Regions from separate parts of the Sporosarcina sp. P16b genome, predicted to be linked through region 2. Evidence: a T-box and tRNA genes for the amino acid it is inferred to sense, from the RefSeq annotation. Region 2 holds a T-box; the other holds one or more tRNA genes.
What was found. A T-box is a leader RNA that pairs with one kind of tRNA and senses whether it is charged. The one in region 2 lies ahead of CSV77_RS07110 (valine--tRNA ligase), so its partner is inferred to be a tRNA-Val.

Region 1: it has a tRNA-Val gene. The T-box ahead of CSV77_RS07110 (valine--tRNA ligase) is inferred to sense a tRNA for this amino acid. The anticodon was not compared.

Annotation. Positions count from the first base shown of each region.
Region 1 is NZ_PDYO01000001.1:7,363-24,316, reverse strand. It holds gene CSV77_RS00120 (efflux RND transporter permease subunit) at 1-2,954, opposite strand, end outside; gene CSV77_RS00115 (peptide chain release factor 3) at 3,145-4,722, opposite strand; gene CSV77_RS00110 (UDP-N-acetylmuramoyl-L-alanyl-D-glutamate--2,6-diaminopimelate ligase) at 4,837-6,327, opposite strand; gene CSV77_RS00105 (aldehyde dehydrogenase) at 6,641-8,029, opposite strand; gene CSV77_RS00100 (heavy metal translocating P-type ATPase) at 8,129-10,231, opposite strand; gene CSV77_RS00095 (RluA family pseudouridine synthase) at 10,421-11,314, opposite strand; tRNA gene CSV77_RS00090 (tRNA-Val) at 11,519-11,591, opposite strand; gene CSV77_RS16975 (hypothetical protein) at 11,776-11,925, opposite strand; gene CSV77_RS00085 (TRAP transporter permease) at 12,314-14,350, opposite strand; gene CSV77_RS00080 (DUF1850 domain-containing protein) at 14,340-14,864, opposite strand; gene CSV77_RS00075 (TAXI family TRAP transporter solute-binding subunit) at 15,008-16,012, opposite strand; gene CSV77_RS00070 (phosphatidylglycerophosphatase A family protein) at 16,346-16,900, opposite strand.
Region 2 is NZ_PDYO01000004.1:73,894-90,847, forward strand. It holds gene tig (trigger factor) at 1-893, shown strand, start outside; gene clpX (ATP-dependent protease ATP-binding subunit ClpX) at 1,103-2,371, shown strand; gene lon (endopeptidase La) at 2,502-4,823, shown strand; gene yihA (ribosome biogenesis GTP-binding protein YihA/YsxC) at 4,820-5,401, shown strand; gene hemA (glutamyl-tRNA reductase) at 5,530-6,906, shown strand; gene ccsA (cytochrome c biogenesis protein CcsA) at 7,128-7,958, shown strand; gene hemC (hydroxymethylbilane synthase) at 7,974-8,903, shown strand; gene CSV77_RS07085 (uroporphyrinogen-III synthase) at 8,896-9,678, shown strand; gene hemB (porphobilinogen synthase) at 9,659-10,639, shown strand; gene hemL (glutamate-1-semialdehyde 2,1-aminomutase) at 10,641-11,936, shown strand; gene CSV77_RS07100 (hypothetical protein) at 12,235-12,858, shown strand; T-box leader at 13,086-13,303, shown strand; gene CSV77_RS07110 (valine--tRNA ligase) at 13,357-16,002, shown strand; gene CSV77_RS07115 (S66 family peptidase) at 16,498-16,954, shown strand, end outside.

The sequences.
Region 1 (16,954 bases), on a different contig from region 2:
CCCATCGGTTGGTTCAACTCCGAACCTTCACCGAGGCCTAGCGCTAACGGTAGTAAGCCCAATATAGTTGTGAGGGCTGTCATGAGGATTGGACGCACACGGTCACGTACAGACGACATGATGGCATCATACGAACTAAGTCCTGCCTCTTTACGCTGATTGATGTAATCAACTAACACAATTCCGTTGTTGACCACAATCCCAACCAATATGAGAAGACCTATGACTGCTGTTACACTAACTGGTGTATTCGTGAAGAATAACGCTAAGGCTACACCGATTAACATAAGAGGTACAGAGAACATGATAACGAATGGATATTTAAACGATTCGAACTGTGCAGCCATTACGATATATACCAATATCACTGCCAGTATAATCGCCAATAACATATCGTTAATCGCATTTTCAAATAACTCGCGATCTCCCCCGTATGAAAGTTCTACTTCACTTGGTAGATCGAGGTCCTCTACAATATCATTCACCTTTTTCGTCATATCTCCCAATGATTCATTGGATAGATATTTCACAGTAAATGCGACTGAATGTGCTTGATCTACACGTACAATCGTTGCAGGACCTTCTGCGATTTCCACATCCGCTATGTCCTTCAATTTAACAAACGTATCCAGCGGTGTTTTTAATTCCAATTCCTTTAACTTATCTACACTATTGCGGAAACGTTCATCATAGCTAACGTTCACTCCAACTACTTCGCCTGTTTTCTCAAAGACGATTTGTGAAGCAAAGACACCTCGCGTAACGTCACTAACCGTTTGCGCTATTTGATATGGAGCCAATCCGACATCTGAAGCTTTGTCACGATCCACTTCAATTTTTATTTCCTCTACCGTATCTACCAAATCATTTTTGACGTCAGTTACAGTATCCATTTCACTCAATTTCTCATCAAGCTTTGATACCGCTTTTCCTAACCGTTCCTCATTCGTATCATGTAAGGAGAATGATAAGGTGTTTGGACTCGAGCCAGCAGCAGTCTGCATGTTGAAACTGATTTCTGCGTCATCGCCGATTTCATCTTCTACGACTGGTTGTACTTTGTCTACAAATTCAAAGACAGAGCGGTCACGGTCTTCTAGTGGGATCAGTTTTACATACACTTCTGCCATATTGCTTTCTGATCCACCTTGGGCCATACTTTGCTGAGTTCCGCCGACTAAACTGACATACACTTCCACGTCGTCTTGTTTCTTCATTTCTTCTTCAATTCGTTTTACTACATCGTTTGTCGCATCGAGTGAAGCACCATTTGGTAACTTTACATTGACGCTGAAAGATCCTTCGTCCGTAGCAGGCAGGAATTCCGTTCCTACTTTTAGAATTCCGAATACGCTTCCTACTAGTAAAGCGGTTGTGAGTAGTAACACGAGTAGACGATGGCCTAAAGCCCACTCGACGGACTTTTCGAATCTCTGATTTTTCTTCACACGATTCTTTTTCTCGAGTGTTTCTTCATCAGGTGTTTTCAACAAACGGCTCGCAAGCATAGGCACGACAGTCAGTGCAACAACTAACGACGCAAATAAACTAAATGAAATCGTTAATGCGAACTCCGTGAAGATTTGACCAATGATTCCCGTAATGAAAATAATCGGTACAAAAACAGCTAGAGTAGTTAACGTAGACGCGGTTATCGCCCCGCCCACTTCTTTAGAACCATCTTTCGCTGCTTCTGTTGGTGTTTTCCCCATTGCTAAATGACGCTCAATATTTTCTATTACGACAATGGCATTATCAACTAACATCCCGATCCCTAGAGCAAGTGCACCGAGTGTCATGATATTTAACGAGAAGTCTGCGAAATACATGAGAACAAATGTTACAATAACCGAATATGGAATCGCTACTCCAATGATGATGGGACTCTTAATTCCACGTAAGAAAACAAATAATACGAGCATAGCGAACAAACCACCAAGAATTAATGACTGACCAATATTGCCAATGGCAATCTGTACATAGTCCCCTTGGTCAAACATCACATCAGATTCAATATCCTTGTATGCGTCTTTCTCCAATAACTTATCCAATGATTTTTTAAACTCTTTAGATACAGTTGCAGTATTTGCTCCTGATTCTTGAAGTACAGACAATAATACAGCTTGCTCATCATTGGCTCGTGTTTCTGTCTGTACTTCCGGCTCCAACAAAGCAACATCCGCCACGTCAGAGACTTTGATTTTGTCACCTGTCTGAGGATTAGCGCCTATTTGGATACCTCGTACATCCGAGATATTTTGTACAGTACTTAAGATTCTTGTAGTTAACTTTCTACCATCACTCGTGTCAATCGGATCTCCTGGCATAGATACATTACTAGCTTGTATTGCTTGCACGACATCGGATTGCGTTAAACTAAATTCTTTTAATTTATCAGGATCTAAAATAACCTGAACGTCTTCAATGATTTTACCTGACACGTTGACACTGGCTACACCTTCAATACGGCGTAATTCTTTCTCTAGCTCTTCTGCAATCTTCCGTATATTCGTATCTTGATCGACGGATCGCAAAGATAATTGGATGACCGGGAATTGAGAGGGATCAAACTTCATGAAACGTGGTTTATTAGCACCATCAGGCATTTCTACTTGATCAATCCGTTGGAGGATATCCATTTGGACGTCATCAATCGAAGAATCCCAGTCAAATTGTAAGAATACTAAGTTGGCTCCTTCTCGAGAAGAAGACTGCATCGACTTTAAGCCAGGAGCTGTCGATAAACTTTCTTCCAACGGTTTAGTGATTTTCTCACTTACTTCCGTTGGTGAAGCACCCGGATAATTCGTAACCACTACCGCTACCGGCGGATTTAGATCAGGAATTAAGGTAACGGGAATTTTAAAGAAGGATACTGCACCTAAAATAATGACAAGAAACATAGTGACTAACGTAAAAACGGGTCGTTTGACCGAAAAACTACTAATCTTCATTGATCTATTCCTCTCTTTTTCAGCGCTCCAGCTGGAGAAACCTTTTCATCTTTCCACCATATCACCTGAATAGCGTATTATCACCGTAATTTGCTCGAATAATAGCGAATACACACAAAAAATATTCACATTTTTAACAAATAACCCGGACGGATTATAATGAATCCGTCCGGGCCATATATTTTACAATTTATAATTGGTTATACAGTTTGATATCCGGGTATTTATCTTGGAACCAACGCATCGCAAAACTGTTTTCAAACAAGAAAACTTTGTGATCATATCGATCTTTTACGAGTAATGCACGCTGTCCTGCCATGGTCTCTTTTACATCTTCTTCGTTTTCAATCCAGCGCGCTACTTTGGATCCCATTGTCTCCATCTGGACTTCCACATGGTATTCCGCTCTCATACGATGTTCGAAAACTTCGAATTGAAGCTGCCCCACTGCACCGAGAATGACTTCTTCCGTATGCAATGTTTTGTAATACTGAATAGCTCCTTCCTGCACAAGCTGTAAGATTCCTTTGTGGAACTGTTTGGATTTCATGACGTTTTTAGCATTTACTCTAACAAAAAGCTCGGGAGTAAATTGTGGAAGCGCCTCAAATTGAAAGTTTGCTTTACCACTGATGACCGTGTCACCAATTTGGTAGTTACCTGTGTCATATAACCCAATAATATCGCCTGCTACTGCCTGATTGACAGTTTCGCGGTCATCTGCAAGGAATTGAGTCGTTTGCGTTAACTTGAAGTTTTTAGAAAGACGCGGAACCGTTACCGTCATGCCACGCTCAAATTCACCAGAAACGATTCGAACAAATGCAATCCGATCCCGATGTGCAGGATTCATGTTAGCCTGAATTTTGAAGATAAATCCTGAAAAAACTTCAGACTCAGGGTCTACGTATTCAGCATCTTTCGTTAACCTAGGTTGAGGCTCAGGTGCGAATTGTAAAAATGTTTCTAAAAATGTCTGAACACCAAAATTAGTCAACGCACTACCGAAGAATACAGGTGTCAAATCGCCTTTAGCGATACGTTCTTCATCAAAGTCGTTCCCAGCTTCATTCAATAGCATGACATCTTCTAGTGCTTGCTTATAGTAAGAAGTCTCTTTCATGGAGTGTTCTACTGCAAGCTCGCCGTCTTCGTCGATTGGAAGGAAACGTTCCTCGTCTGCATTCGGACGCGCTAGCTCTATACGTTCATTGAAACGATCGTAAATGCCTAGGAACTCTTTCCCCATACCAATGGGCCAATTCATTGCGTAAGATTGGATTTCCAACACTTCTTCTAGTTCTTCCATTAGCTCCAAAGGCTCTTTACCTTGGCGATCCATTTTATTAATGAATGTGAAGATAGGAATTCCGCGCATTTTACATACTTTAAATAATTTAATGGTCTGTGGCTCGATTCCTTTTGCTGAATCAACCATCATGACGGCAGCATCCACTGCCATTAATGTTCTATACGTATCTTCACTGAAGTCTTCGTGTCCGGGTGTATCCAAAATATTGACACGTTTGCCTGCATAGTCAAATTGTAAAACGGAAGAAGTGACAGATATTCCACGTTGTTTTTCAATTTCCATCCAGTCAGACGTAGCGAATTTTCCTGATTTCTTTCCTTTAACTGTACCAGCATCACGAATCGCTCCGCCAAAATATAGTAACTTTTCAGTAATTGTCGTTTTACCGGCATCGGGGTGAGAAATAATCGCAAACGTTCGCCGCGATGTGATTTCATCATGTCTATTTTTTTGCATCCATTGTACTCTCCTTTTGCTTACGTTTTCTATCATAGAGAGAATAGGAATGCATTTCAATGGTTTTCATTGAATTGACTAAAAAACTATAAACTCTCAAATTCAAACTGCACTTCACTTATTGATGGGTGTGTCACCGAACTTTTTGGTTGCTTCTTCAAGTGCAATGTTTGCATCCGAATGCGCATATTTCGTATTGCCGATAATTTGAAAGTCTTCGTGACCTTTTCCAGCAAATATAATGATGTCTCCCGCATTTGCTTGCTCAATAGTATGACGCACTGCTTCTTCTCTATCCCCTATACATGCGTACTGGTTATGCGGCATAGTGGCACTAAGTTCCGATAAGATCGACTCATATGGCTCGTCTCGTGGATCATCTGTCGTAAAGACAACATAATCTGCTGCTGCCGCTTTTTCTCCCATGATTGGGCGCTTAAGACGATCTCGATTACCTCCCGTTCCTATTAAGAATAATAGACGGTTGCCTTCCTTTTTTAAGGGTTGCACTGTAGCGATCGCTTTTTCAATCGCATCCGGCGAATGTGCATAATCGATGAAAATGGTCAGTGGTAAAGATGTTTCCACTTTTTCAAGACGGCCTTTCACTGTCGATACATTCGCCAGTAGCGGTAAAATGTCTTCTGTGGCCATTCCTTTCGCATATAACGCTGCAATTGCGGCCAACGAATTATAGACGTTAAACTCTCCAATCAACGGCATCGTAACGGGGAACGTTCCATCTGGCGCATGCAATTGGAATTTCGTAAAGTTCGACTGCATTTCAATCGCTGTTGCTTGGAATGAAGACTTCACATGAATACCGTATGTGTAAATTGGGAATGATGTCATTTCGATCATCTTACTGCTCCATGGATCATCAGCATTGATGATTGCATACTTTTGTTGATCAAGTTGCTGACCCAATTGTGCAAACAGTAAACCTTTCGCTGCACTGTAATTCTCCATCGTTTTGTGATAATCCAAATGATCATGCGTTAAGTTAGTGAAGATCGCGATATCAAATTCCGTTCCTGCCAATCGTCCTTCAACTAATCCGTGTGAAGACACTTCCATGATCATCGATTCGCAACCTTCATTTGCTGCTTGCGCAATCATCTGCTGAGTAGTCAAAACATCAGTCGTTGTATTTTCCGTTTCATAGAGGATGTCATTTAATTTAAAACCAATCGTACCAGAAACAGCTGTCCTTTCTTCAGCCTGTCGCAGCATGTCATGAATGATGTTGCCGACACTCGTTTTTCCATTGGTTCCCGTAACACCGATCATTTTCATACGTTTCGAAGGATACTGATAGTACTTAGAGGCCAATAGTTCAATCGCTTTTGATGTGTTTTCGACATAGACGACCGCTGTACGGTCTTCATCTATTATGATAGGCTCTGATGCGATAATAACACGTGCGCCACTTAACAATGCACTCTTGACGAATTGATGACCATTCACTGTATAACCTTTTAGACAAACAAATACCCCTCCATCTTGAACAGCTCTTGAGTCGACCGCTACGTCTGTTATATTTTCAGGTAATGTCCCTTTAATTGTTTTTACAGGTAGTACAGATAGTAAATCTTTCGTGTTCATTTGGCTTCCTCCAATACGTTGGTGAATAACTCGTGTAAGTATAACAAAAAGGCGAATAGTAATTCAAAAAGGCTTTTTATTCTGGAAAATGAAGTGTTATAGAATGTATCTATCATTCCTATTATACGCATCTTTTCTTTTCACATCCAGCATGGAATATAGCATGAAGTTTCTATATCATGCCGAAATATTTACTCCTATTGTCCGTTACTTAAATGATGTTGATCTGTAACAAGATCATCGATGATCACAAAGGCACTTTGCTGGTCAAAAGACAGCAAAGTGCATCTCAATAGTTTGAATTTCCTTACAGTTAGCGAATGAAACGCTTTACTACTGACAATTTCCCTCTATATGGAGGAAATGCTATAGGCACCGATACTGCGGTACTCTTTTTCATCATGGATTTCGAATGGGAGAATGTTTCAAAACTTGCTTTTCCATGGTATTGATTCATTCCAGAAGGTCCTACTCCGCCAAACGGTAAATGAATGTTGGCCACATGTGAAATGGTGTCATTGATGCAACCACCGCCAAAAGGCAATACTTCGATGAAATGATTGGCTGCCTCATCGTTTTCAGTGAAAAGGTATGCAGCAAGCGGCTTAGGTAACATGCTAATTTGCTGCATGGCCACACCTAAATTATCATACGGAAGAACAGGCAAGATCGGCCCAAATAACTCCTCTTGCATACTTGCGCTATTCCAGTCCGAAAGCGCTAAAATTGTCGGCTCGATGTATTTATCCGCAGCATCTGTCTTGCCGCCTTCTACGATATATGCTTGATCTTGCTCTAATATTTTCGCCAGCCGATCGAAATGACGATCCGCAATTATGCGACCGTAGTCAGCACTCTTCTGTGCATTTTTCCCGTAATAACGTTGGATGGCGCTCTTCATTTCAGTTAACAACTCATCGTAAATCGAAACGTCAGCTAATACATAGTCTGGTGCTACACATGTTTGACCTGCATTCATATACTTACCCCAAACAATCTTCTCTGCCGCTTTTTTGATATCTGCGGTATGATCGACAACGGCTGGACTTTTTCCGCCCAATTCTAGTGTCAACGGAGTCAATCTCTCCGCACAAGCTTTCATGACGATTTTTCCTACTTTTGCACTTCCGGTAAAGAATACATAATCAAATGGTGCGCCAAGTAACAGTTGTGTTTCTTCTTTGTGACCATGCACAACGGTTACATACTCCGACGGAAATATACTTGAAATGATTTTGTCCACGACAGCAGCTGTATGCAACGCATCTTCCGAAGGTTTCAACACTGTACAATTCCCCGTTGCGATCGAGCCTATTAACGGATCAATCAACAGTTGGAACGGATAGTTAAAGGGTCCGATAATCAATACAGTGCCATATGGTTCCTTCACGATAAAGCTCGTTGCCGGTTGTAAATGGAGTGGTGTCTTAACTTTTTCAGGCGCTGCCCATTCTTCCATGTGATCCATCATATGTGTAATACTGGATAACACAAAGCCTATCTCTGCTACATAGGCTTCGAGCGGAGGTTTGTGTAGATCTTCATGCAATGCCTCCGAAATTTCTTTCTCGTGCTTTTGAATCGCTTTATATAGCTTTTCCAACATCATTTTTCGAAATGAAATACTACGCGTTACTCCTGATACATAATATTGCTTCTGTTTGTTCATAATCATTTCAAGTTCCAGACTGGTCATTGCCAAATTATCCACACTCCTCATGATTGTTGTTGTTATCAGTCTACCATTTTATTCAATAGAAAAAACTTCAGACGATTGATTCGACTGAAGTTTCTACGTATTTTATATTTTACTTTTCATGAGTCGTAATGAATTTAATACGACAATGACCGTCGCACCCATATCTGCCATGACCGCCATCCATAATGTCAGCCAACCTGGAATAATGAGAAGTAGTGCAAGCACTTTCAAACCAAGAGCGATCGAGATATTTTGTACAATGATTTGTTTCGTGCGCGAGCTTAATTTGATCGTATAGGGAAGTTTCTCCAAGTCATCTGCCATCAATGCAATATCTGCCGTTTCAAGTGCAGTATCTGTTCCCGCACCTCCCATTGCAATACCGACATTTGCCGTAGCTAATGCTGGCGCGTCATTCACTCCGTCACCCACCATTGCCACTTTACCATATTGACCTAATGATTTAATCATCTCGACTTTTTGATCGGGTAATAATTCTGCTTTGACTTCCGATAACCCAAGTTGCCCTCCAATTGCTAGAGCGGTCGATTGATTATCACCCGTTAGCATCACCGTCTTCTTACCCATCTCATGAAGCTTCTGGATAACCTTCACACTACTTTTACGCACTTGATCAGCTACTGCTATTATTCCTTCTAAACCCGCTTCAGACCAGACGAGCATAACGGTTTTACCTTGTTTCTGAAACGCTAAAATCTGCTGTTCAATGGATTTTGCCACTGTGTTCATTTCCCGGAATAAATTAGGACTGCCCACATGCACTACACGCTCTCCAATCATAGCTTTTGCGCCTTTACCTGTAATGGATTGGAATTGATGTACCGACAGTAATCCAAGCGGTAATTTCTCCGCTGCCCGCATAATCGATGAGGCTAATGGATGTTGGGAAAACTTCTCGATAGAAGCTGCTTGTTGCACTATTTGATCTTCTGTTAATGAAGAAACCGACACGACATCTGTTACTTCCGGACGTCCTTCAGTCAGCGTACCTGTTTTATCAAATGCTACCACGTTGATTTGTCCCGTTTCTTCTAAATGAATGCCACCTTTAATCAATACACCATTGCGTGCAGCGTTCCCAATCGCGGTAACGATCGCAATAGGCGTGGAGATGACTAATGCGCAAGGGCAGCCAACTACTAATACGACAAGACCTTTATAGAACCATTCACCCCATACTCCACCGATTAAAAGTGGCGGTATGATCATAATCAGTAAAGAAATAACTAAAATAGCTGGCGTATAGTATCTCGCAAAGCGATCGACAAATTGTTGTGTCGGTGCTTTTTCCGCCTGTGCTTCCTCTACTAAGTGAATGATTTTGGCAATCGTAGTATCTTCAGCTAGTTTCGTCACGCGGACTTGCATTGCACCTTCCTCATTCAAGGTACCTGCAAACACTTCGTCTCCAAGTACTTTGTGTACGGGCACAGACTCACCTGTAATGGCGGCTTGGTTAACGGATGAGTCACCTTGGATCACTTCACCATCCATCGCAATCTTTTGTCCCGGTTTAATCAAAATCACATCATTAATTCGTAAATCCTCTACATCTACTTCAAATTCATTATTTCCGCGAAGTACAATTGCAGTTGTAGGGGCGATCTCTATTAATGACGTAATGGAGTTTCTCGCTTTATCAATCGAGTAACTTTCTAATGCTTCACTGACAGAGAAGAGGAACACTACGACCGCACCTTCTGCCCAGTCACCAATGAGTGCAGCCCCAATGACTGCGATTGTCATCAATGTAGACATATCAAATTCAAGTTTAAAAAGATTCGTTAATCCTTCCTTCATCAAACTGAATCCACCGATTATAATGGCAGAGAGAAACAGAGCGATCGACAGCCAGTTATGATCACCATTTGCGGTAGATACTGCATACCCTGCTAGTAGCAAAACTAACGAAGCAATAGTCGTTTGATTTTCACGTTTTTTCCAAAAAGGCGTATGTTGTTTACTGATCCGCTGTTTTTCTGGGAACACTTTAATACCGTCAAATGCACCTGCCTCTTCTAATTGTAAAATAGAAGCCTCTCCCGCAACGGTTAATTTGGATGCACCAAAGTTCAACTGCACATCTTTCACAGAATCAATCTGCCGGACATTTTTCTCGAATTTTGCAGCACAACTCGTGCACGATAAATTTTGTAGGCGATAGACATTTTTCTCAGAAGCCATGTGACCAGTCCTCTCAAAAATTCGTTCATTTTACCTTTTCATCATTCAACCGTCCGTTTGATTGATTAATTTTAGTATATGCAATTCAAGATATTTTGTCAATTTAGCCATTCAACTATACATTTGAATGAAATCACATAAAAAAGCAGTTCCTTGGATATCCTAAGGAACTGCAAAATGAACCATTATTTATTTTGAGCGCGTAATGAAGATTTGCGGTACTTCCGCTTCAAATCGAACTAATTCCCCTGTACGTGGATGTATAAATGACAAAGCTGTGGCATGAAGTCCCACTCTACGCAAAGGGTTGCCTGTAGCACCATACTTTTTGTCACCCATCACTGGATGACCCAATTCTTCCATATGCACACGTATTTGATTTTTTCGGCCGGTTTCCAGAAGAACTTCCAACAATGAGCAACTTTTATTCGCTTGTACTCTTCTATAATGTGTAATGGCATGTTGTCCTCCATTGTCAGTTGGGCTTGAATATACTCTGAATGCACTATTTTCCGTTAACCAAGACGAAATAGTTCCTGATTGTGTACGTACTTTCCCTTCGACAAGCGCAGTATACAAACGTTCCTTTACCAATTCATTCCATGTACTTTGCAACGCTTGCTGGGTTTCTTCGTTTTTAGCAAACATCATCACACCCGATGTATCTCTATCCAGACGGTGCACAACAAAAATTCGGTTTTCAGGATGACTCCTCTTCACATACTTTGTGATTTCTCTATAGGCAGTCTGATCTTTTTCTTTTTCAGAAGCTACAGAAAGAATGCCTGCATCTTTATTGATCACGATAATATCGTCATCTTCATGGAGAATAGATACACCGACTAATTTCGAGACATTTATAGCCGTTTTATTGCTTTGTATTTCCACCTTTTGTCCAGGCGCTAATAGCTGATTATGCTTTGTTGTCATCTGACCATCCACCATAACTTGGCCACGTGTAAGAATGGATTTCACCGAATTTCTACTGCTTTTTGACATAACCTTCAATAAATACGGCAAGAGCTCTATCTGTTCTTCCACTGTATATTTTTGTACATTAGATGTAATCTGTTTTCTTTTCATTGTATGTTAGCCCTCCTGCTTATTTAAATAGGTGCTCGTATTATCACTATACACCGCATGACGGATGGTGCGCTTGAATATCATTTGACAGTACATGTGAAAAAATCTAGACATAAAAAAACAGCCCCTAGACATTCGGTCTAATAGGACTGTTTATTGTTATAAACCGTGTTCCTACGGTAAATAACTTAGGTTTGGCACCTATGACTCCGACTGGGCTCGAACCAGCGACCTCCACCCTGTCAAGGTGGCGCTCTCCCAGCTGAGCTACGGAATCGATCATACTAGGATGTGCATGTTGAAATGAGTTAGTTAGGCTCTCAAGCACAAATACTATAATAACATTATCTTTCCTTGTTGTAAACAAAGAAATTAAAATCGATAATTTTTCTATACCATTAGAAAAATTATCGACTTTTATGGACGTTTATTAGACTATTTAGAGACGCTCCTCCATTTCCTTACTGCATAGGGTTTAATTGTTCTTCTGTTGATTCATTCTCAAAATATAAAAACTCTTCATGATCCAGCTCACTCATACGTTCTTTGTTGAAACCATGTGCCAAGTGCCCTTCAAAAACGTTTTCCCACCATGTTTCTTGTGTACTCATAGTATTTTCTCTCCTTTTTGATTTGATTGGTTTCTGTACCGATCTATATAGTTTATTCGTTATGACTGATTCGCTTATATGTAGTATATACATAACTCGTGTTGGTAAAACTGCGTAATTAGTCCAAAATAATTTGACTGATTTTTGGTCCTTCGGCTTCTTGACTTTAATTTTATCATGTGTTTTAAAATTCAAGTTTCGACGGGAATCCTTATATATATTAGACCCGTCCTCTAGTAAAAATTCTATTTAGTCTAGTTCTTTTCACCCAACTAGATTTGTAGAGATGTAAGAGCGCCTGTAACTTTCTGAAAATTCTTATCTTTCATCAGTAAAATAAAAGACTTGCAAGCTCCATTTCGAGCTGGCAAGTCTTTTTAGAAATTAGTTAATTTGAAGCCAATGTTGGCGAATTATTTTTCTTATTACCCATCCACTGAGACACCAGCAAGACGATGAATAATACTAAACCGATAATATCTGTGATAGTTTCTGGGTAGATCAACAACATGCCTGTACATATCGTGATAATTCGCAGAATCCAGTTCAGTTTACTATACCAGAAGCCAATGATCCCCGCCCCGATTGCGACCATACCAATAATGGCGGTCACAGTCACCCAAACAATCTCTAGTATACTCGAGTCGAGCATCAGCATCGCCGGATTAAAGACGAACATGTACGGGATGATGAATGCAGCAATTGCTAGTTTTGCGGAAGTGACACCAGTCTTGATCGGATCCCCACCTGAAATACCAGAAGCTGCAAAGGCAGCGAGTGCAACAGGCGGTGTGATATCCGCAATGATACCAAAGTAAAATACGAATAAGTGTGCAGATACCGCCACTACAATCGGCACAGCTGCACCTGTAGGCTCATCTAGCATCAATAATGTAATGATAGCAGGGGCCGCGATTGTAGATGTAATAACATAGTTTGCCGTCGTTGGAGAGCCCATCCCCAAAATGATTGCCGCGAACATCGTGAAAATTAATGTGAGCAAGATGTTACCGCCAGCTGCCGAGATCAAGCCGGTTGCCAAGCTAAGCCCAAGACCCGTCTTGACGACAACACCGACAATAATACCCGCACAAGCTGTTGCAGCTGCTACAGCCAATGCTGTACGGGCACCATCTACTAACGCCTCAATCATATCTTTAAAGCCAATTCTCGTTTCTTTACTAATTGCACTTACTGCAATGGTTAATACGATACCGAGTAAAGCCGCTTTCATCGTCGGAATACCTATTAATAGGAAGACAATAATACCTATAATTGGTAGTAATAAATAAATCTTTTTTAGCGTTTCTTTACGATTAGGAATTTGCGAGGCATCCATCCCTTGCAAACCAACACGCTTTGCTTCGAAATGGGTCATGATCCAAATTCCGGTGAAGTACAGCAACGCAGGGATAGCTGCTGCTTTGGCAATTTCCCAATACGTAACGCCGCCGATAAATTCAACCATCAGGAATGCAGCGGCCCCCATGATGGGTGGCATAATCTGCCCACCTGTAGACGCAGCTGCCTCTACTCCGCCTGCAAATTCTTTTCGGTACCCTAGCTTCTTCATCATCGGGATCGTGTACGAACCAGATCCCACGACATTTGCTACAGAACTACCTGAAATTGTACCTTGCAAAGCACTTGAGAAAATAGCGACTTTTGCCGGTCCGCCAGTCAAACGTCCTGCCAATACTACCGCCAAGTCATTAAAGTAGTTACCAACACCAGTCTTTACTAAGAACGCTCCAAACAACAGGAAGACGAAGATGAAAGTGGCGGATACACTAATGGGCGTACCGAGAATCCCGTCCGTTGTAAAGAACATGAGTTGAACGAGATTTTCCACACTTTGCCCTCTATGTGCAAGGAACCCTGGGAAATAAGGTCCAAAGAACGCATAAACCAGAAACACTACGGAGATGATTGTGATCGGCATTCCTACCGCACGTCTCGCTGCCTCTAGTGTGAGGAGAACCGCTAAAATACCGATAATTAAATCGACATCGGATACACGCCCCACACGAAATACTAGTTCGTCGATAAATAGTGGCCAGTATAAACCAACTGCTATCGCCAATAAGGATAAAATAATATCATAAAACGGAACTTTGTCATGACGCACACCGATCTTTTTCCTAGCAGGGAACAATAGGAAAATAAGTGATAGAGCAAATCCTAAGTGAATCGATCGCTGGATTTGAGCTGTAAATGGTTTTCCAATCGCTGTATACAGCTGGAAAATTGAAAATGCTAACAAACCGAAAAATACAATCTTCCCGATAAGACCTTTCAGATCTCTCGTATTGGATTCAGGGTCGTACTTTTGAAGAATTTCGAGTTGTTCTTGTTCAGAAAGTGTACCCATTTCTTCATCAGAGATAGCGGGAATATCTTTTTCCCGATCTTTATTATTTTTCATTTAATCTGACTCCTTTTAACATCTTATAATTTGAAACCTTCGCCACATGAAATTCATAAGAATGCCCCTTTTGAAGAAATTCTTTTAGATGATAATCTTGTTGCTCATATCGCAAAGACAGATCTGTATTCACCCTCCCTACGTAGAGAACAAACGAGTCTATTACGTGGTTTTCGAATGTAAGCGTATAAACACCATCTTCTACTTGCAGGGTTTCGCCTTCCTCTGCATAACCCGGCAAACCGATGGCTACATCTTCATACTGCATAAATTCGAAACGGAGCTTTCCATTGTCGGTAATGCGATACTGCTCTTTCACATTGGATAAATGGATTGAATGAATATATTGAATTTGAAAATTTCTATTCTCGTGTAATGGAAGATAATACGCTTTTGGTTGTTCGCTCCGAACCTCTTCAAGTATGATCATTTGTCTATACGGATAAAACCAGATGATCAGCATTACAATTCCGATAAGAAACGTCAGCAGAAGAACGATTTTTCTTGATTTCATCCGCTAAATCCTTTCTGTTTCATTACATACAAACGGCTAAATAGTTTATGTATTCCGCTAATTATATTTGAAAAAGTAAGAATGGGACGGACAAAGCTCTCGCTTGACCGTCCCCCATGATTCTATCAGATAACTTACTCAGTTTATTTGTTCACTTCGTCAAAGTACTTCTGTGCACCTGGGTGTACAGGAATACCAATTCCATTCAAACCGTTTTCCGCTTTAATCAAAGCACCTTTAGCATGTTGGATTTTCGAAGCATTTTCATAAATTGCCTTTGTAATCTGGTAACCAAGTTCTTCAGAGATATCGTTCTGCATCACAAGCATTGCACCTACTGATACTGCAGGTGTCTCTTCTTTGGAACCATACGTTCCAGCAGGGATTATTTCTTTAGTGTAATATGGATATTTCTCGATTAATTCGTCCGCTTTGTCTTCTTCCACTGGAATAACGAAAACTTCTGAAGTAGCGTTTAGACCTTCAACAGCACCTGTTGGAGTTCCAGCTGTAATGAATGCAGCGTCAATTTGTCCAGCTTGTAGACTTTCTTGTGACTCACCGAAGTCCAAGTTTTGTGCTTTGATATCGCTTAAAGCTAAACCATGGATTTCAAGCAATTGCTCAGCGTTAGCAGCTGTTCCTGAACCTGGCGCTCCTATTGAAATACTTTTGCCTTTTAAGTCTTCAAATGTCTTGATATTGTTTTTCTTCAACGTAACCAATTGAACTGTTTCCGGATAAAGTGCACCAATAGCGGATACGTCGTCAATTACATCCCCATCAAACATCATTTCACCTTTAGAAGCGTAGTATGCGATGTCAGTTTGTACGAATGCAATGTTTGCATCTCCATCTTTAAGTGCTGTCATGTTCGCAGCAGATGCTTGAGATACTTCAGCAGTCGTCTTGATTCCTGTCTCTTCAGTAATGAATTCAGCAAAAGATCCACCTAATGGATAATAAGTGCCTTGTGTTCCCCCAGTAAGTAAGCTCAAGAACTTGTAGTCTTGCTCTGTCTTACCTTCATCTTTGTTTCCGTCTGCATCTTTGTTCCCGTCGGCTTTTTCATCGTTACCGCAAGCTGCGAGCACAAGAAGCGCAAGCATGGAAACTAACGCCAGTAGGCGAAGTGAATTTTTCTTCATGTGACCATCTCCCCTTTACATTTTGTAGTCATAGACACTACCATTCTACCATGAAAGCGCTTTAACTTGTCAATATAATAATAATTTATATATTATTTCCTGTTCCTTTTATGCTCTTGACCCCCGTAAATATATAGCCTTTATCAGGTGTTGCCCAACACCTATTCCAGCGAAGGCGACTGCCGTGGTTGAGGTAGTGGTTCTAATGGACTCTCCACTCTCACCGCTTACCACATCCTCATAACAGAACCGTAATCCTAGACGCACTGACTAATTTCATCTACAACAAAAAAACTGCTGCTAGAAATGATGATCTAGAGCAGTTCGTTTTAATTATGAGCTCTTGCCATTTTGTACATCTTCAAACGTAAGGCCTGCTTCTTTCAAATCGCGCGTTCTATGCGCAATTCTAGATGCCGCACAAGCCGCCACACTTGCCACTAAATCATCTAAGAACGTATGGATACCAATTCCTTTTTTTGTATCCAATTCGTTGATGATGCCGACTTTGTTCTTATCTAAGTGACCGAATGTAGTAACGGCGATTGATCCATACGTGTATACCGCACCCAATGCAATCGTTTCATCCACTCCAAATAACCCCTCGTCTGATTCAACGATTTGCTGAAGCGGTCCCGATAATTGACCTCTTTCAGCAATTTCATCCAATTCAACTCCTACCAATATGGCATGTTGCAATTCACGTTTACGAAGAACGCTTTCTACTGAGTCGATACACTGTTCGAGTGACAAACCTTTGTTATAAGGCACTTGCAGTTCATACACAATTTTTGCAATATCTTCAATCTTAACCCCACGACGGATCAACGCGTCTTTTGTTGCCGCAGTCACAACGTCCGAATGAACAATGTTTTTACCTTCATCCATATTATTTCCCCTCTCTCTCTTCATGCGCAATAGTTTTCACTAGCTTTACACTGT
Region 2 (16,954 bases):
AAGTAACAGACGAGGAGGTAGACGCACAGCTTCAACAACGTACTGAAGCACTAGCAGAAATGGTAGTCAAAGAAGATGGCGTTGTGGAAGACGGCGATACAGCTACAATCGATTTCGAAGGATTCGCTGATGGTGAAGCTTTTGAAGGTGGACAGTCAGAAAACTACGAACTTGTAGTAGGTTCTGGTTCATTTATTCCAGGATTTGAAGAGCAAGTAGTAGGCATGAAAACAGAAGAAGAAAAAGAAATTGAAATCACTTTCCCTGAAGAATACCATGCTGCTGAATTAGCTGGAAAGCCTGCTACATTCAAAGTGAAAGTGAACGAAATCAAGTCTAAAGAAGTTCCTGAACTTGATGATGAGTTGGCAAAAGAAATCGACGAGAGTGTATCTTCTGTTGAAGAGTTACGCACGAAGTTGAAAGAAGAAGCTGAAGAACTGAAAAAGAATGATTCTGAAACAGCTCTTCGTGACGATTTAGTAGAACAAGCTGCAAGCAACGCTGAAATGGACATTCCACAAGCGATGATCGATTCAGAAACGGATCGTATGATGCAGGACTTCGAACAACGTCTACAAATGCAAGGCATGAACTTGGATCTTTACTTCCAGTTCTCTGGTCAAGACGAGCAAACACTTCGTGATCAGATGAAAGACGACGCACTAAGCCGCGTACGCGTTTCATTGACACTTGAAGCAATCGGTGCTGCTGAAAAAGTAGAAGTGCCAGAAGAAGAAGTACAAGCTGAACTTGAAAAAATGTCTGAGCAATTCGGTATGGACGTTGAGCAAATCAAGACTACTCTTGGTGGCACATCTGTATTGGAGAACGACCTTCGTTTCAATAAAACAGTACAACTACTTGTTGACAACGCAAAAATCATCGACTAATCTTTCTATATGAATGCAACAAGGTACGGGTTGTCCGTACCTTGTTTTTCTTAAATAAAAGAACTCATGTATAGTCTTCCGGAAACTCCACAAGCTAGAACACAAATAACCATACATATCTGGCTGGTTGTAATCGGTCATTAAGTTCTAAATAGTTGATTAAGTCATGGTAATCTTGTAGTATATTGACTTGAATAGGGGTGAGCATAATGTTCAAATTTAATGATGAAAACGATAACCTTAGCTGTTCTTTTTGTGGGAAATCTCAAGAGCAAGTCCGCAAATTGGTAGCAGGTCAAGGTGTTTATATTTGTGATGAATGCGTTGAACTTTGTGCGGAAATCGTGGAAGAGGAAGTAGGTCTTGAAGAAGGCTTCGAGCTAAAAGATGTTCCGAAACCAAGAGAAATCCAAGGTATCCTCGATGACTATATCATCGGGCAAGATCGCGCAAAGAAATCACTCGCTGTAGCAGTATACAATCATTACAAACGGGTAAATTCAAGCAGTAAAATTGATGATGTCGAGCTAGCTAAATCCAACATCGTCTTAATCGGCCCAACGGGTAGCGGTAAAACATTACTGGCACAAACGTTGGCTCGTATTTTGGATGTGCCATTTGCGATTGCAGATGCGACTTCATTAACTGAAGCAGGCTACGTTGGGGAAGACGTAGAGAATATTCTCTTGAAATTAATTCAGGCAGCAGACTTCGATATCGATAAAGCTGAAAAAGGTATTATCTACATTGATGAAATCGACAAGGTAGCTCGTAAATCTGAGAACGCGTCGATTACTCGTGACGTATCGGGTGAAGGTGTGCAACAAGCCTTGCTGAAGATTCTTGAAGGAACGGTTGCGAGCGTTCCACCACAAGGCGGCCGTAAGCATCCTCATCAAGAGTTCTTGCAAATCGACACAACGAATATCTTATTCGTTGTAGGTGGAGCATTTGATGGAATTGAAGATATCGTTAAACGCCGTATCGGACGTAAAGTCATCGGCTTTGGTTCTGAATCCAAGCAAGAAATCAATGAAGAAGATAGCCTATTGGCTAAATTGATTCCTGAGGATCTTCAATCATACGGCTTGATTCCAGAATTTATTGGTCGTTTGCCGGTAATCGCAACGCTTGATACATTAGATGCAGATACATTGTATCAAATTCTAACAGAGCCCAAAAATGCGATCGTCAAACAATACCAGAAGATGGTCGAACTTGATGATGTAGACCTTCAATTTGAAGATGATGCATTGATCGAAATCGCAAAAGAAGCGATTGCTCGTAAAACGGGTGCACGTGGACTTCGTTCCATTATTGAAAATATCATGTTGGATGTCATGTACGATCTACCTTCACTTGAAGAAGTGAAGAAATGTATCATTACGAAGGACTCTGTTCTTGGTAAGTCTACTCCGATCTTGCACCGAGAAGACGGATCTGTATACGAATCAGATAACGAAAAAAATACCGCATAACGCCGAAAAGGCAAAAGGGCCGGCTCCACCGATGCGTATCTTATACGTTCGGCAGTCGGCCTTTTCTTACATAGGATTTTATTTACGCATTATACATACATATACATAACTTATTTGGAGGTGGCTATTCATGCCGACGATTCAAAAACAGAACATCCCATTATTGCCACTTCGCGGAGTGATTGTTTATCCGACGATGCTATTACATATTGATGTAGGCCGTGAACGCTCGGTTTTCGCTATTGAACATTCATTAGCAGGTGATAGTCAAATTTTCCTTGCAACTCAGAAAGATCTGGGCTTGGAAAACCCTGAAATAGATGATTTATATGAAATAGGTACACTGGCGACTATCAAATCAATGACTCAATTACCAAATGGTACGTATCGTGTATTAATCGAAGGCATACATAGAGCAGCGTGGAGCAGTTACCAAGAAGCTGACCTGTATCCAGTTGTCAATGTCACATGTTATAAAGAAAGCGAAGAAAAAGACGCGGAAGCAGAAGCGCTAATGCGTTCACTTGTTGCACAGTTCAAACGATATGCGAAGAACAGCAAGAGGATTTCAGACGAAACACTGGAGACGGTTGAAAGCATTCAAGAACCTGGTAGGTTAGCAGATATGATCGCATCCAACTTGCCGTTAAAATTAACAGCAAAACAAGAAGTGCTTGAAATACTGGACGTGCCTGAACGTTTGGAATGGCTAATCAGTCGAATGTATAATGAACAGGAAATCATGGAGCTAGAACAAAAAATTAATGAACGCGTGAAAGATGCAATGGAACGCACGCAAAAAGAGTTTTATTTACGCGAACAATTAAAGGCGATTCAAACAGAGCTAGGCGATAAAGATGGTAAAGGTCTTGAAGTCTCCGAGCTAAAAAAGAAAATTGAAGAAGCGAATATGCCGCAATCTGTTAGAGAGACAGCAGAGCGTGAGTTGGAACGTTATGAAAAGATTCCTTCCGTTTCAGCTGAAAGTGGCATTATTCGTAATTATATTGAGTGGCTCATTATGCTGCCATGGACTCATGCGACAGAAGATCAATTGAATTTGTCTCGGTCAGAAGAAATTTTGAATCGTGATCATGAAGGGTTGGAAAACGTTAAAGAGCGAATTCTAGAGTATCTCGCAGTGCGTCAGATGACAAATTCTCTGCGTGGTCCGATTCTCTGCTTAGATGGTCCACCTGGAGTGGGTAAAACTTCATTGGCCCGTTCTATTGCAGAGTCACTAGGACGTGAATTTGTCCGCCTATCTTTAGGTGGTGTCCGTGATGAATCTGAAATCCGTGGTCATCGTCGAACGTATGTAGGCGCGATGCCTGGGCGTATTATCCAAAGTATGAAAAAGGCCGGCACTGTCAACCCAGTCTTCTTACTCGATGAAATCGATAAAATGTCTAATGATTTTCGAGGAGATCCATCGTCTGCTATGCTGGAAGTACTGGATCCTGAACAAAACAGTACTTTTAGTGATCATTATATAGAAGAGCCGTATGACCTTTCGAGTGTTTTATTCATTGCGACTTCAAATGATCTGGGGGCTATTCCCGGTCCATTGCGTGACCGTATGGAAATCATTTCGATTCCCGGTTATACAGAACAGGAAAAACAATCGATTGCGATCAATCATTTGATTCCGAAACAGATGAAAGAACACGGCCTCAAGAAGTCACAACTTCGTTTCCAGGAAGAAGCAGTTCTCGAAGTCGTACGTTACTATACACGTGAAGCTGGTGTCCGTTCACTTGAGCGAGAAATTGCCAGCATTTGTCGTAAAGCCGCGCGTCAAATTCTAGCAGGTGATAAAAAAAGTCTAACAGTGAGTCCGAAATCTTTAGAAGCCTTACTTGGCAAAAAGCGTTTCCGTTTTGGACAGGCAGAAACAGTCAATCAAGTAGGTATGGCAACTGGGCTAGCCTATACATCTGTGGGTGGAGATACATTGCAAATTGAAGTTTCATTATCTCCAGGTAAAGGTAAGTTACTACTGACAGGGAAACTTGGGGATGTTATGAAGGAATCCGCACAAACCGCTTTGTCCTATGTGCGTTCCAAAGCCATGACATTTCAAATAGATCCTGATTTCCATGAAAAATGGGATATTCATATTCACGTTCCTGAAGGCGCCACGCCAAAAGATGGACCTTCCGCGGGTATAACGATCGTAACGGCACTAGTATCCGCATTGACGGAACGCCCGATTCGCCGTGAAGTCGGTATGACAGGGGAAGTGACACTGCGTGGACGTGTATTACCAATTGGTGGACTAAAACAAAAAACGCTGAGTGCGCATCGTGCAGGATTGCGAACAATTATCATCCCGTCAGATAATGAACGTGATCTAGATGATATTCCAGATAGTGTAAGAAAAGAATTAACATTTAAACTCGTGTCGGATGCTCATGAAGTACTCGATATCGCTTTGGAGGAAAAGAAATGAAAGTCCATAACGTAGAAATGATTATGAGTGCGGTTCGTCCTGAACAATATCCAACAGAAGGTTATCCTGAATTTGCGTTGGCCGGCCGCTCGAATGTAGGGAAATCTTCCTTTATTAATAAAATGATTGGGCGTAAAAGTTTGGCGCGTACATCTTCAAAGCCAGGAAAGACTCAAACGCTCAATTTCTATAAGATTGAGGAAAAATTATTTTTTGTTGACGTACCGGGGTACGGTTACGCCAAAGTGTCGAAAACTGAAAAAGAAAAATGGGGCGGTATGATCGAACAGTACATTACATCACGAGAAGAATTGCGTGCGGTAGTGCAAATTGTTGATTTACGTCACCCACCGACAAAAGATGACTGCATGATGCATGATTTCCTCTCTCATTACAATATCCCGACGATTGTCATAGCGACAAAAGCAGATAAAATACCTAAAGGTAAATGGGAGAAGCATAAGAAAATCGTTCGTACGACATTTAACATGGAGATACACGAGCCGCTCATCCTGTTTTCCTCTGAAAAGGGTATTGGGATGGATGAAGCATGGCATGAAATTGAAAGTCGCATGTAAGTAACGATCTAATTTTATCGAATTGTTACATTATGGCTTCAAACGATGTTCACAATTGGATTCCGACTAAAGCGCTATGTATGTTATAATGAGTATAAGAAAATGATTCCGAAAGGTGTGAGCACCTAATGTATACAGTCGTTGTCGGTGTTAACCACCGAACCGCCCCTGTCGAAATTAGAGAGAAGCTATCATTCGTCGAGGCTGATTTGCCACAAGCGATGCAAACATTGCAACAGCAAAAGAGCATCTTGGAAAACATCATTATTTCTACTTGTAACCGCACAGAAATCTATGCGGTGGTAGATCAGATTCATACAGGACGATATTATATAAAAAGATTCCTAGCCGATTGGTTTTCTATTCCCATGGAGGACTTTTCGAGTCACTTGATCATTCATGAAGAAGATGGTGCAGTGGAACATTTATTACGTGTAACTGCAGGCATTGATTCCATGGTACTTGGGGAAACGCAAATATTAGGACAAGTTCGTAGTAGTTTTTTCGCTGCGCAAAATATTGGTACAACTGGTACGGTATTCAACGAATTGTTCAAGCAAGCGATTACGACAGCAAAAAGAGCACATACCGATACAGCAATTGGTGAAAATGCTGTGTCAGTTTCCTATGCAGCAGTAGAACTCGGAAGAAAGATTTTCGGTTCACTCAAGGATAAGCATATTGCGATTCTTGGTGCAGGTACGATGGGTGAATTAGCAGTTAAGAACTTGCAAGGAAGCGGTGTTGGGAAGATTACTGTAATCAACCGAACATTCTCCAAGGCAGAAATTCTAGCGGCGAAATTTAATGGTGAAGCGAAATCTATGCAAGAGTTGCAATGCTTATTACTAGAAGCAGATATTTTAATCAGCTCTACTGGTGCTACTGAATATGTCATTGATTATGAATTGATGGATTTTGTAGAGAAACTACGTAAAGGCAAGCCGTTATTCATGGTGGATATCGCTGTGCCCCGTGATCTTGATCCGAAAATCGGTGAACTAAGCAATGTATTCTTGTATGATATCGATGATCTACAAGGCATTGTCGAAGCAAATTTGGCTGAACGTAAGCGTGCAGCTGAAGAGATCGGTCTGATGATCGAACAGGAAGTAGTTGCCTTTAAGGATTGGTTAACAACGCTTGGTGTCGTGCCAATGATTTCTGCATTACGCAAGAAAGCAAGTCGTATTCAGAGCGAAACGATGCAGAGTATTGAAAATAAAATGCCCGATTTAACCGAACGTGAAAAGAAAGTGCTGAACAAGCATACAAAATCCATTATTAATCAATTGTTAAAAGAACCTATTTTACAGGCTAAAGAATTATCTACTGATAAAAAAGCAGCAGAGAAACTCGCTCTTTTCGAACAAATCTTTGGAATTTCTGAAGATGTCGTAACAGAAAAGGAACAGCTGGCATTACAAGCAAAAGAACGTCTTCAAAAGCGCGCTGATCAAAAATCAGATGGTGTGGATGTGACGAACTTACATTATCAACACTAATCCCAGGTGGTTCTGTATCTGTCTTTCACAAGAATGATACAGGCCCACTTTTTTATTGCAGTTAAATAGGCAATACATGCATAAATATTCGGCAAACTAGTAGAAAGATGCTTATTATGGATGCAATTATTTGCAGTAACACCCTCTCATTTGAGACAATATAGACGAACACTCCTTACTAGCAAAAGAGAGGTTTTCGCTTGAAAGGCAGAGAATAGCATATGGTTGATTTAACCGTCGCAAGACTTCAGGAAGTCATGATTGTTCTTTATGCCCTCGGTCTTGTTTTTTACTTAATTGATTACTTGAAGAAGTCAAAAGTTGTTCATCGTACTGCTTTTTGGCTTATCGTTACCGTCTGGGTTACACAAACCGCGATTTTATCTCTTTATATAATTCAGATGAAGCGCTTTCCAGTATTATCGCTAGTTGAAGGAATCTATTTTTATGTATGGTTACTGGTCACATTATCTATTGTGTTCCAGTTGATTTATAAAGTGAACTTCATGGTGTTTTTCACAAATATCATTGGATTTGTATTTTTAATGATTCATGTCTTTTCCAATTTGAAATACACAGCATCCACTGTTGGTGATTCGCTTATTTCGGAAGTACTGTTTGTCCATATTACGTCAGCAATCCTCTCGTATGCAGTGTTCGCGTTAGCATTTGTTTTTGCGGTATTGTATTTGATTGTATATAACGTACTAAAAAGTAAGAAATTTGGAAAACGCTTTTCCAGTCTACCGAATTTGCATCAGACGATGATGGGAATGAAAATGTCGATCTATACTGGCATCCCGATTTTATTCGTCAGTTTATTATTCGGTGTTCAATGGGCGTATGTAGCGCTTGAGAATTGGTCTCTATTTGATGTGAAAATAATGGGATCCTTTGCAGTATTACTCATCTATTCTTCGGTTATTTATTTCAACTATAAGGGTAAGCTTCAATCAGTGGAGTTTGCTTGGATGACGATATTTGCATTTCTTTTAACGGTTGTGAATTTCTTTTTGGGCAGCACGCTGTCACAATTTCATTTATGGATATAAGAAAGGAAGAGTTTTTTGAGAAAAATTATTGTAGGTTCACGTAGAAGTAAGCTGGCATTGACTCAAACGAAATGGTTTATTGAACAAATGAAGCAAGCAGGTGCACCATTTGAATTTGAAGTAAAAGAGATTGTTACGAAAGGCGATCAAATCTTAGACGTCATGTTATCAAAAGTGGGCGGTAAAGGGTTATTCGTAAAAGAAATCCAGCAAGCATTATTTGATAAAGAAATTGATTTTGCCGTACATAGCATGAAAGATATGCCTGCGGTAATTCCAGATGGTTTGACAGTCGGCTGTATCCCTAAACGTGTGGATCCACGTGATGCTTACATCGCAAACGACCATGTTCGCTTCATGGATTTACCAGTAGGCGCGGTTGTTGGAACATCCAGTCTTCGTCGTAGCTCACAACTATTGATGTTGCGCCCAGATATTGAAATTAAGTGGATTCGTGGAAATATTGATACACGTCTACGTAAGCTCCAAGATGGTGAATTTGATGCAATCCTCTTAGCGGCGGCAGGACTTAAGCGTATGGGCTGGGATGACAGCATCGTCACAGAACACCTATCGCTCGAAGATTGTATTCCAGCAGTAGGACAAGGTGCATTAGCAATTGAATGTCGTGAAGACGATACAGAATTATTAAATGAACTAGCGAAATTAACAGATGAGAGCACATGGATTGAGCTACAGGCTGAGCGCACATTCCTTAATGAAATGGATGGTTCTTGTCAAGTACCAATCGGAGGATTTGCAAAGTTTGATGGTAATGAAGTGGAAATGACTGGTTTCATCGCGTCTCCGGATGCAATTCAAGTGTTCCGTGAAACAGTGAAAGGAACAGATCCTGTTGCAGTGGGTAAAGAAGTCAGTAAAATTTTACGTGACCAAGGTGCTGCTGAAGTAATTGAGAAAGTGAAGGCGGAAATGGATGCGTAACGCTTTACCGTTAGCAGGAGAAACGGTTATTTTCACAGGAACACCAAAATCCACGGAAGCTGCCGAACTGGTAAAAAAGTACGGTGGCATTCCGGTTTCAATTCCACTAATTGAAGTGGGAGAAATACAAAAGAAGGCTGATCAGCAAAAGTTGCAACAAGCAATGAAAGCTGATTGGCTCATTTTTACGAGTCAATCAGCAGTTGCTGCGTTCCGTGCAAAAATGTTGCGGTTCAATGTAACAGCAGATACGTTCAAAGGAAAAGTGGCTGCAGTCGGAACTCGAACAGCGGCAGCGTTAGATCGACTCGGCTTTGCCGTATCTTTCATTCCAAGCGTGTTTAGTGCAGATGTTTTCGTCAAACAGTTTAATCCAAAAGAGTCGGAACGATTACACGTGGTCTTTTTGAAAGGTACTCTTGCTGGTAGTTTGATTCGGGAGGAGTTGCCGTTTCATGTTTCAGAATGGACAGTCTATGAAACCAAAAGTGCAACGAGTGAAATAGATAAATTGTGTCGTTTTATACTTCATAAAAATCAAGTGTCCGTGTTGTTCGCAAGTCCGTCGGCGGTGGAAGTGTTCTCTTCACGTATTGCCCCGAAAACAACATGGTTTGGCTTTACGGTTTGCGCGATCGGTCATGTTACGGAACGTGCATTGTTAAAAGTGGGTGCGCCTGTTCACGTCAAGCCCAAAACGTATACATTAGTCGAGCTAGTCCATGAACTGGCCAAACGAAAGGGAGAGTTCACAAATGAGTCCAATAGAATTTAAGCGTCATCGTAGACTTCGTACACATCCTACCGTTCGAGCGATGGTTAGAGAGACAGAAATTAAAGCAGCGGATTTCATTTATCCTATCTTTGTTACAGAAGGCGAGAACGTGCGTAATCCAATCGCTTCTATGCCAGGAGTAGATCAGTTTTCTATTGATTTATTATTAAAAGAAACGGATGAAGTTGTTGAATTAGGTATTTCATCTATTATTTTATTCGGTATACCTTCGGAAAAAGATGCAACGGGTACTGAAGCATATGACGACGAAGGAATCATTCAACGTGCAACACGTGCAGTGAAAGAACGGCATCCGCAATTGGTCGTTGTAGCGGATACTTGTTTATGCGAGTATACAGATCACGGGCACTGTGGCGTTATTCACGACAATGATGTAGATAACGATGCTAGTCTCGTTCTGCTAGCGAAGACAGCAGTCAGTCAAGCAAAAGCGGGAGCGGATATCATTGCACCTTCGAATATGATGGATGGTTTTGTAGCGGTCATTCGTCAAGCGCTAGATGATGCGGGATTCCAAAACATTCCCATTATGTCGTATGCAGTTAAATATGCGTCTGCTTATTACGGTCCATTCCGTGAAGCGGCGCAATCCACACCACAATTTGGCGATCGTAAAACGTATCAAATGGATCCAGCAAATCGTATGGAAGCAATGCGTGAAGCGGAATCTGATATTCTTGAAGGCGCAGATTTCTTAATTGTTAAGCCAGCATTGTCTTATCTCGATATCATTCGCGATGTAAAAAATCATGTACTCCTACCTGTCGTGGCATATAACGTCAGTGGGGAATACGCAATGGTCAAAGCGGCTGCATTAAACGGCTGGGTAGACGAGAAGAAAATTGTGTTAGAAACATTAACAAGTATGAAGCGTGCAGGTGCAGATATCATCATGACATATCATGCAAAAGATGCAGCTCGCTGGTTGGAGGAGAAATAATATGGGACAAAAAACATATACGAAATCTGAAGAAGCGTTCAAAATAGCAGTGGATTTAATGCCAGGTGGCGTCAACTCACCAGTGCGTGCTTTCAAATCAGTTAGTATGGATCCGATCTTTATGGAAAGTGGTAAAGGTGCGATCATTAAGGATATCGATGGCAATGAATATATTGACTACGTTCTATCTTGGGGTCCTCTAATCCTAGGACACACACATCCTGACGTAGTATCTGCAATGCAGAAAGTAGCTGAAACAGGTACAAGTTTCGGAGCGCCTACACTTCTGGAAAATGAATTGGCAGAGCTTGTAATCGACCGTGTACCATCCATCGAGATGGTACGTATGGTGTCTTCTGGTACAGAAGCAACAATGAGTGCACTTCGTTTAGCACGTGGCTATACGAAGCGTAATAAGATCCTTAAATTCGAAGGTTGTTATCACGGGCATGCGGATTCCTTACTTATTAAAGCAGGTTCGGGTGTTGCTACATTAGGTTTGCCTGATAGCCCTGGAGTGCCTGAAACGATTGCACAAAACACGATCACGGTCCCGTATAATGATCTGGAAAGTGTTAAATTGGCCATTAGAGAGTATGGAGACGATCTAGCTGCAATTATTGTAGAACCGGTTGCAGGAAACATGGGCGTTGTAGGACCGGATAGTGGCTTCCTTAAAGGCTTACGTGAGCTTACAGAAGAAAACGGTTCATTATTAATTTTCGATGAAGTCATGACTGGATTCCGTGTAGGGTATAAATGTGCACAAGGTCACTTCAACGTCAAACCCGACCTTACATGTCTTGGTAAAGTTATCGGTGGCGGACTGCCTGTAGGAGCATACGGCGGTTCTCGCGAGATTATGGAACATGTAGCACCGGCAGGAACTATTTATCAGGCGGGTACATTGTCTGGCAATCCGTTAGCCATGACGGCAGGTATTGAAACGTTGAGAAAGTTGACGCCGAAAACATACGAACACTTCATCAAGCTTGGTGATCAGTTGGAAGAAGGTTTCCGCGCAGCAGCGAAAGCTAATAATATTCCACATACCGTCAACCGTGCTGGTTCGATGATCGGGTTCTTCTTTACGGATCAACGCGTTAATAACTACGATAAAGCGAAAACTTCCGATTTGGAACTGTTCGCAGAGTATTATCGTCTAATGGCAGAAGAAGGTATTTTCTTACCACCTTCCCAATTTGAAGGTATGTTCTTGTCAGCAGCCCACACAGAAGAGCATATCGCGAAGACTGTGGAAGCTTTCCATACAGTGTTTGAGAAGTTGAAACGATAATCTTGAAGCGTCAAGCAGATTTTATTGCTTGGCGTTTTTTATGTTCATTTTTTATGATGATAGCGCGATGTTGGCGAGGATTGGCGCGGTTTTCAGATGTTATGGCGCGGTCTTCGGGATCAATAGCGCGGTGTACGCCGGCATTTGCGCGGTGTACTGTCCTTTTGGCGCGATGCTAGGCTTTAATAGCGCGGTTGCGATCGTTTCATTCCCATTCACATTCCACATTATACTTCACTTCTAAATTCCTTTATTTCTTCATATAGTAGCCTGAGTTAAGAAAAGGAGTGAAGCGAAAATGACGACGCATCAATGGACATTGCAAGAGTCTTTTTATTTCCCTGTGGAGTACGGGGCATTTGCTAAATCGGCTGAGGTAAAGGTGACGCCAGGGTTTACGGAAGAACGTACGGAAGATGCAATCCGTTTGCAAGGGATCTATCATATCGCGGCAAACGTTGTATTTGATGCAGACAAGCAAGTAGAATTGGCAACTGAAGATGTATTAGTCATTCATGACGTGGAAGTAGAAAACAATAAAGGATATTTTGAATATGCTGTGCCTTTGAATGTTGATCTACCAGTAGAACTCGATGGCGACTTGCAATTGGAAGTGCGAGATATTAAATCTTCATCACAGGAAGACGGGGGATTGAAACTTGAGTGGACCGTTCACTTGAAACAGGAAGAGCCTGTACAAGAACCGGTTGTAATCGAAGAAGAGCCCGCAGCACCACAGTTCGTAGCTGCCTCGACATCTCATTTAGAGTTTCTTGCAAATGCTGATCGTGCCGTTGAACAAGTAAATAATGAAATGGAAGACTTTCTCTTATACATCGCCGAGATGGATGACGATATAACGAGAAAGATCTTCCACTCAAATAATGTTTTTGTAGAAGCAGAAGGACAAAGCAGCGAGTAAGCAAAATACTAAAAAATCGCCAGTGGTCGGGATAAGTAGTAATCGAATCAATTGAAACACGGTGATCGGGATGATACAGCCTTTACAGTAAAATCTTGTTTTCCGAAGCCACGGCGGCAACAGATAGGGATTATAACCTTTTCGCATCGTTCACCATCCTTTCTCTATAGACTACTATTCAGTTGACGGACTCTACATGTTTCGCTTATAATAATGTGTATATGAATATAAATGCGAAGAGTAGGAAAGTACATGTGAACCGTTTTCTTTAGAGAGGGTACGATTGGTGGAACGTACCTGGAAACCGCATATGGAAGTCCCCTATGAGCAGTTTCTGTGAAATATGAGTAGCAGGAACCGGTGAAGACCGTTACCAAATCATGAAGATGTAATGCTTTTTGCGTTCATAAATAAAGGTGGTACCACGAGCTCCTTCGTCCTTTTACCGGGATGAGTGGGGCTTTTTTGTATCCCTTTTTATTTGAAGGAGGAAATGAAATGACTGACGAATTGACGATGCCGACCAAATACGATCCGCAGGCAGTGGAAAAAGGACGTTATGAATGGTGGCTTGAAGGTAAGTATTTTGAATCGAATGTAAAAAGCGAGAAAGAACCGTATACAATTGTGATCCCACCACCGAACGTTACCGGAAAGCTTCACTTAGGACACGCATGGGATACGACTTTACAAGATATGCTCATCCGCATGAAGCGTATGCAAGGGTATGACGCACTATGGTTGCCGGGAATGGACCACGCAGGAATTGCAACACAAGCAAGAGTAGAAGAAAAACTTCGCGCGGATGGTAAAACGCGTTATGATCTTGGACGCGAAAACTTTGTACAAGAAACATGGAAATGGAAAGAAGAATACGCGAGTCATATCCGTGCACAATGGGCGAAGCTTGGTCTGGCTCTTGACTACTCACAAGAGCGCTTTACTTTGGATGAAGGATTGTCAAAAGCAGTACGTGAAGTATTTGTTAAGTTGTATGAGAAAAAGCTGATCTACCGCGGAGAGTATATCATCAACTGGGACCCTGCAACGAAGACAGCGATATCGGATATCGAAGTGATTCATAAAGATGTGCAAGGTGCATTCTATCATATGCGCTACCCATTGGCAGATGGCACAGACTCGATTGAAATAGCGACAACACGTCCTGAAACGATGCTTGGTGATACAGCTGTTGCAGTTCACCCCGATGACGAACGCTACCAGCATTTGATCGGCAAGATGGTTAAATTGCCAATCGTAGGACGCGAGATTCCGATCGTAGCGGATGACTACGTAGAAATGGATTTCGGAAGCGGTGCAGTGAAAATTACACCAGCGCATGACCCGAATGACTTTGAAATAGGTAACCGTCATAACTTGCCACGTGTGCTCGTCATGAATGAAGATGGCACGATGAATAAATTAGCAGGCAAGTACGAAGGCATGGATCGTTTCGAATGCCGTAAACAAATCGTCAAAGACTTACAAGAGATGAATGTGCTATTTGAAATTGAAGACCATATGCACTCAGTCGGGCACTCGGAACGAAGTGGTGCAGTAGTGGAGCCGTATTTATCTACACAATGGTTCGTCAATATGCAGCCACTTGCCGAGCAAGCAATCAATCTGCAGAAAAATGAAGAAGAAAAAGTGACGTTTGTTCCTGAACGTTTCGAGAAAACCTACTTAGGATGGATGGAAAATGTCCATGACTGGTGTATTTCTCGTCAACTATGGTGGGGTCACCGAATTCCGGCTTGGTATCACAACACAACAGGTGAAATCTATGTGGGTCAAGAAGCACCAGCTGATGAAGAAAACTGGACTCAGGACAATGACGTACTAGATACTTGGTTCTCATCTGCCTTATGGCCATTTTCAACTATGGGCTGGCCAGATGTTGACAGCGAAACATTCAAAAAATATTACCCAACAGATGCCCTTGTTACAGGATATGATATTATCTTCTTTTGGGTGTCCCGTATGATCTTCCAAGCTCTTGAATTCACGGAAGAGCGTCCATTCAAGGATGTCTTGATCCACGGATTAGTACGCGCGGAGGACGGGCGAAAAATGTCTAAATCTCTCGGTAACGGTGTAGATCCAATGGACGTAATTGAGCAGTACGGTGCAGACGCATTGCGTTATTTCTTGGCAACAGGTTCTTCACCAGGACAAGATCTACGTTACTCTACAGAAAAAGTAGAAGCGATCTGGAACTTTGCCAATAAAATTTGGAATGCTTCCCGTTTCGCGTTAATGAATATGGATGGCATGACATATGAAGAAATCGATTTGTCAGGAGAGAAATCTGTTGCAGATGCATGGATTTTAACTCGTCTGAATGAAACGATTGAATCAGTAACAAGCTTGGCTGACCGGTATGAGTTCGGTGAAATGGGCCGCGCGTTATATAACTTCATCTGGGATGACTTCTGTGACTGGTATATCGAGATGGCGAAATTGCCACTATATGGTGAAGACGAAGCAGCGAAAAAAATGACGCGTTCAGTTCTTGCACATGTTCTAGATCAGACGATGCGTTTATTGCACCCATTGATGCCTTTCATAACAGAAGAGATCTGGCAGAACCTTCCCCATGAAGGTGAGTCGATTACAGTAGCACAGTGGCCTGAAGTGGATGCGGCTATGATGGACAAGTCGCGTGCTTCGGATATGAAATTGTTGATGGATATCATCAAATCCGTGCGTAATATCCGTGCAGAAGTGAATACACCGATGAGTCGTAAAGTCGATTTGTATATTTCAGCGAAAGACGAGAAGACCGTGGCGGTACTTGAAGAGAACCGTAACTATCTTGTGCGATTCTGTAATCCTGAAACATTAACAATTGGTGTGAAAGTGAATGCGCCAGGCAAAACGATGTCAGCAGTCGTGACGGGTGCAGAGCTGTACTTGCCACTTGAGGGATTGATTGATATTGACGAAGAGTTGGCTCGTTTGACGAAGGAACTTGGCAAGTGGCAAGGTGAAGTGAAGCGGGTTCAAGGCAAGTTGTCGAATGAACGTTTTACTGCGAAAGCGCCTGAGTCAGTTGTTGAGGAAGAGCGTGCGAAAGAGAAGGATTATTTGGAGAAGTACGCGGCGGTTGAGCGTCGTATTGCAGAGTTGAAAGAGATTTAAAAATAGTTTAAAAAAGAAGGCCTATTCGACAGTGTGATGCTGTTGAATGGGCTTTTTTTAATGTCGAAGTAGAGAGTGGTGGGATGAAAGGATGCCTTCATAAAGTGCGCGCGGTGGGCCAACCAGTTCGCTTTGCTCTCTTTGGTTGTCTCGCTTGTCCGACTAATGCTCTGAGAGTTGCCGTTCCTTTGCCTGAATTCCTACTTTTTGAGGAGGAAATAGTTTAATAAGTAAAAACCAAAACCATCTAAGTCAATGTTCTTATAAAAACATAGTACCCTATAAATAGTGTTATTAGATTCTTATGGGTATAATTGAATTCATAGTATTTAGACCGTGTGTAGAAGGTTGTTTATTGATTTTTTGTTAAGTCGGCTTAGCTTTGCAGTTAAGTTAAAAAAATCCGCATTATAGGATGTATTATCACGTGTATTCCGGCCGTGTATCTACTGTATTTGTACTTTACAGCTATGAATATGTAAAGGGGAGAAGCGCATGTTAATTAAACCGAAGAAATTGCAACGTGGTGATCGGGTCGCAACAGTGAGCCCTTCGTGGGGAGGCGCAGGCGAACCGGAAATCAGGTGGCGGTACGAACAAGGCGTAAAGAGATTGGAAGATCTATTCGGACTAACTGTCGTAGCAATGCCAAACAGTTTAAAGGGAACCGACTTTCTCTATAAAAACCCGAAAGCTCGTGCAGAAGATCTAATGGCGGCATTTAGCGATCCAAATATTAAAGGGATCATTGCGAATATCGGTGGGGAGGACAGTATCCGATTACTTCCATACATTGATTTTGACGTGATACGAGAAAATCCAAAAGTCTTCATGGGATACTCTGATGTTACGGTATCGCATTTATTTTGTCATAAAGCGGGAATTTCTTCATTCTACGGACCCGCAATATTAACTGATTTTGCCGAGAATGTTGAAATGGATTCCTACACGG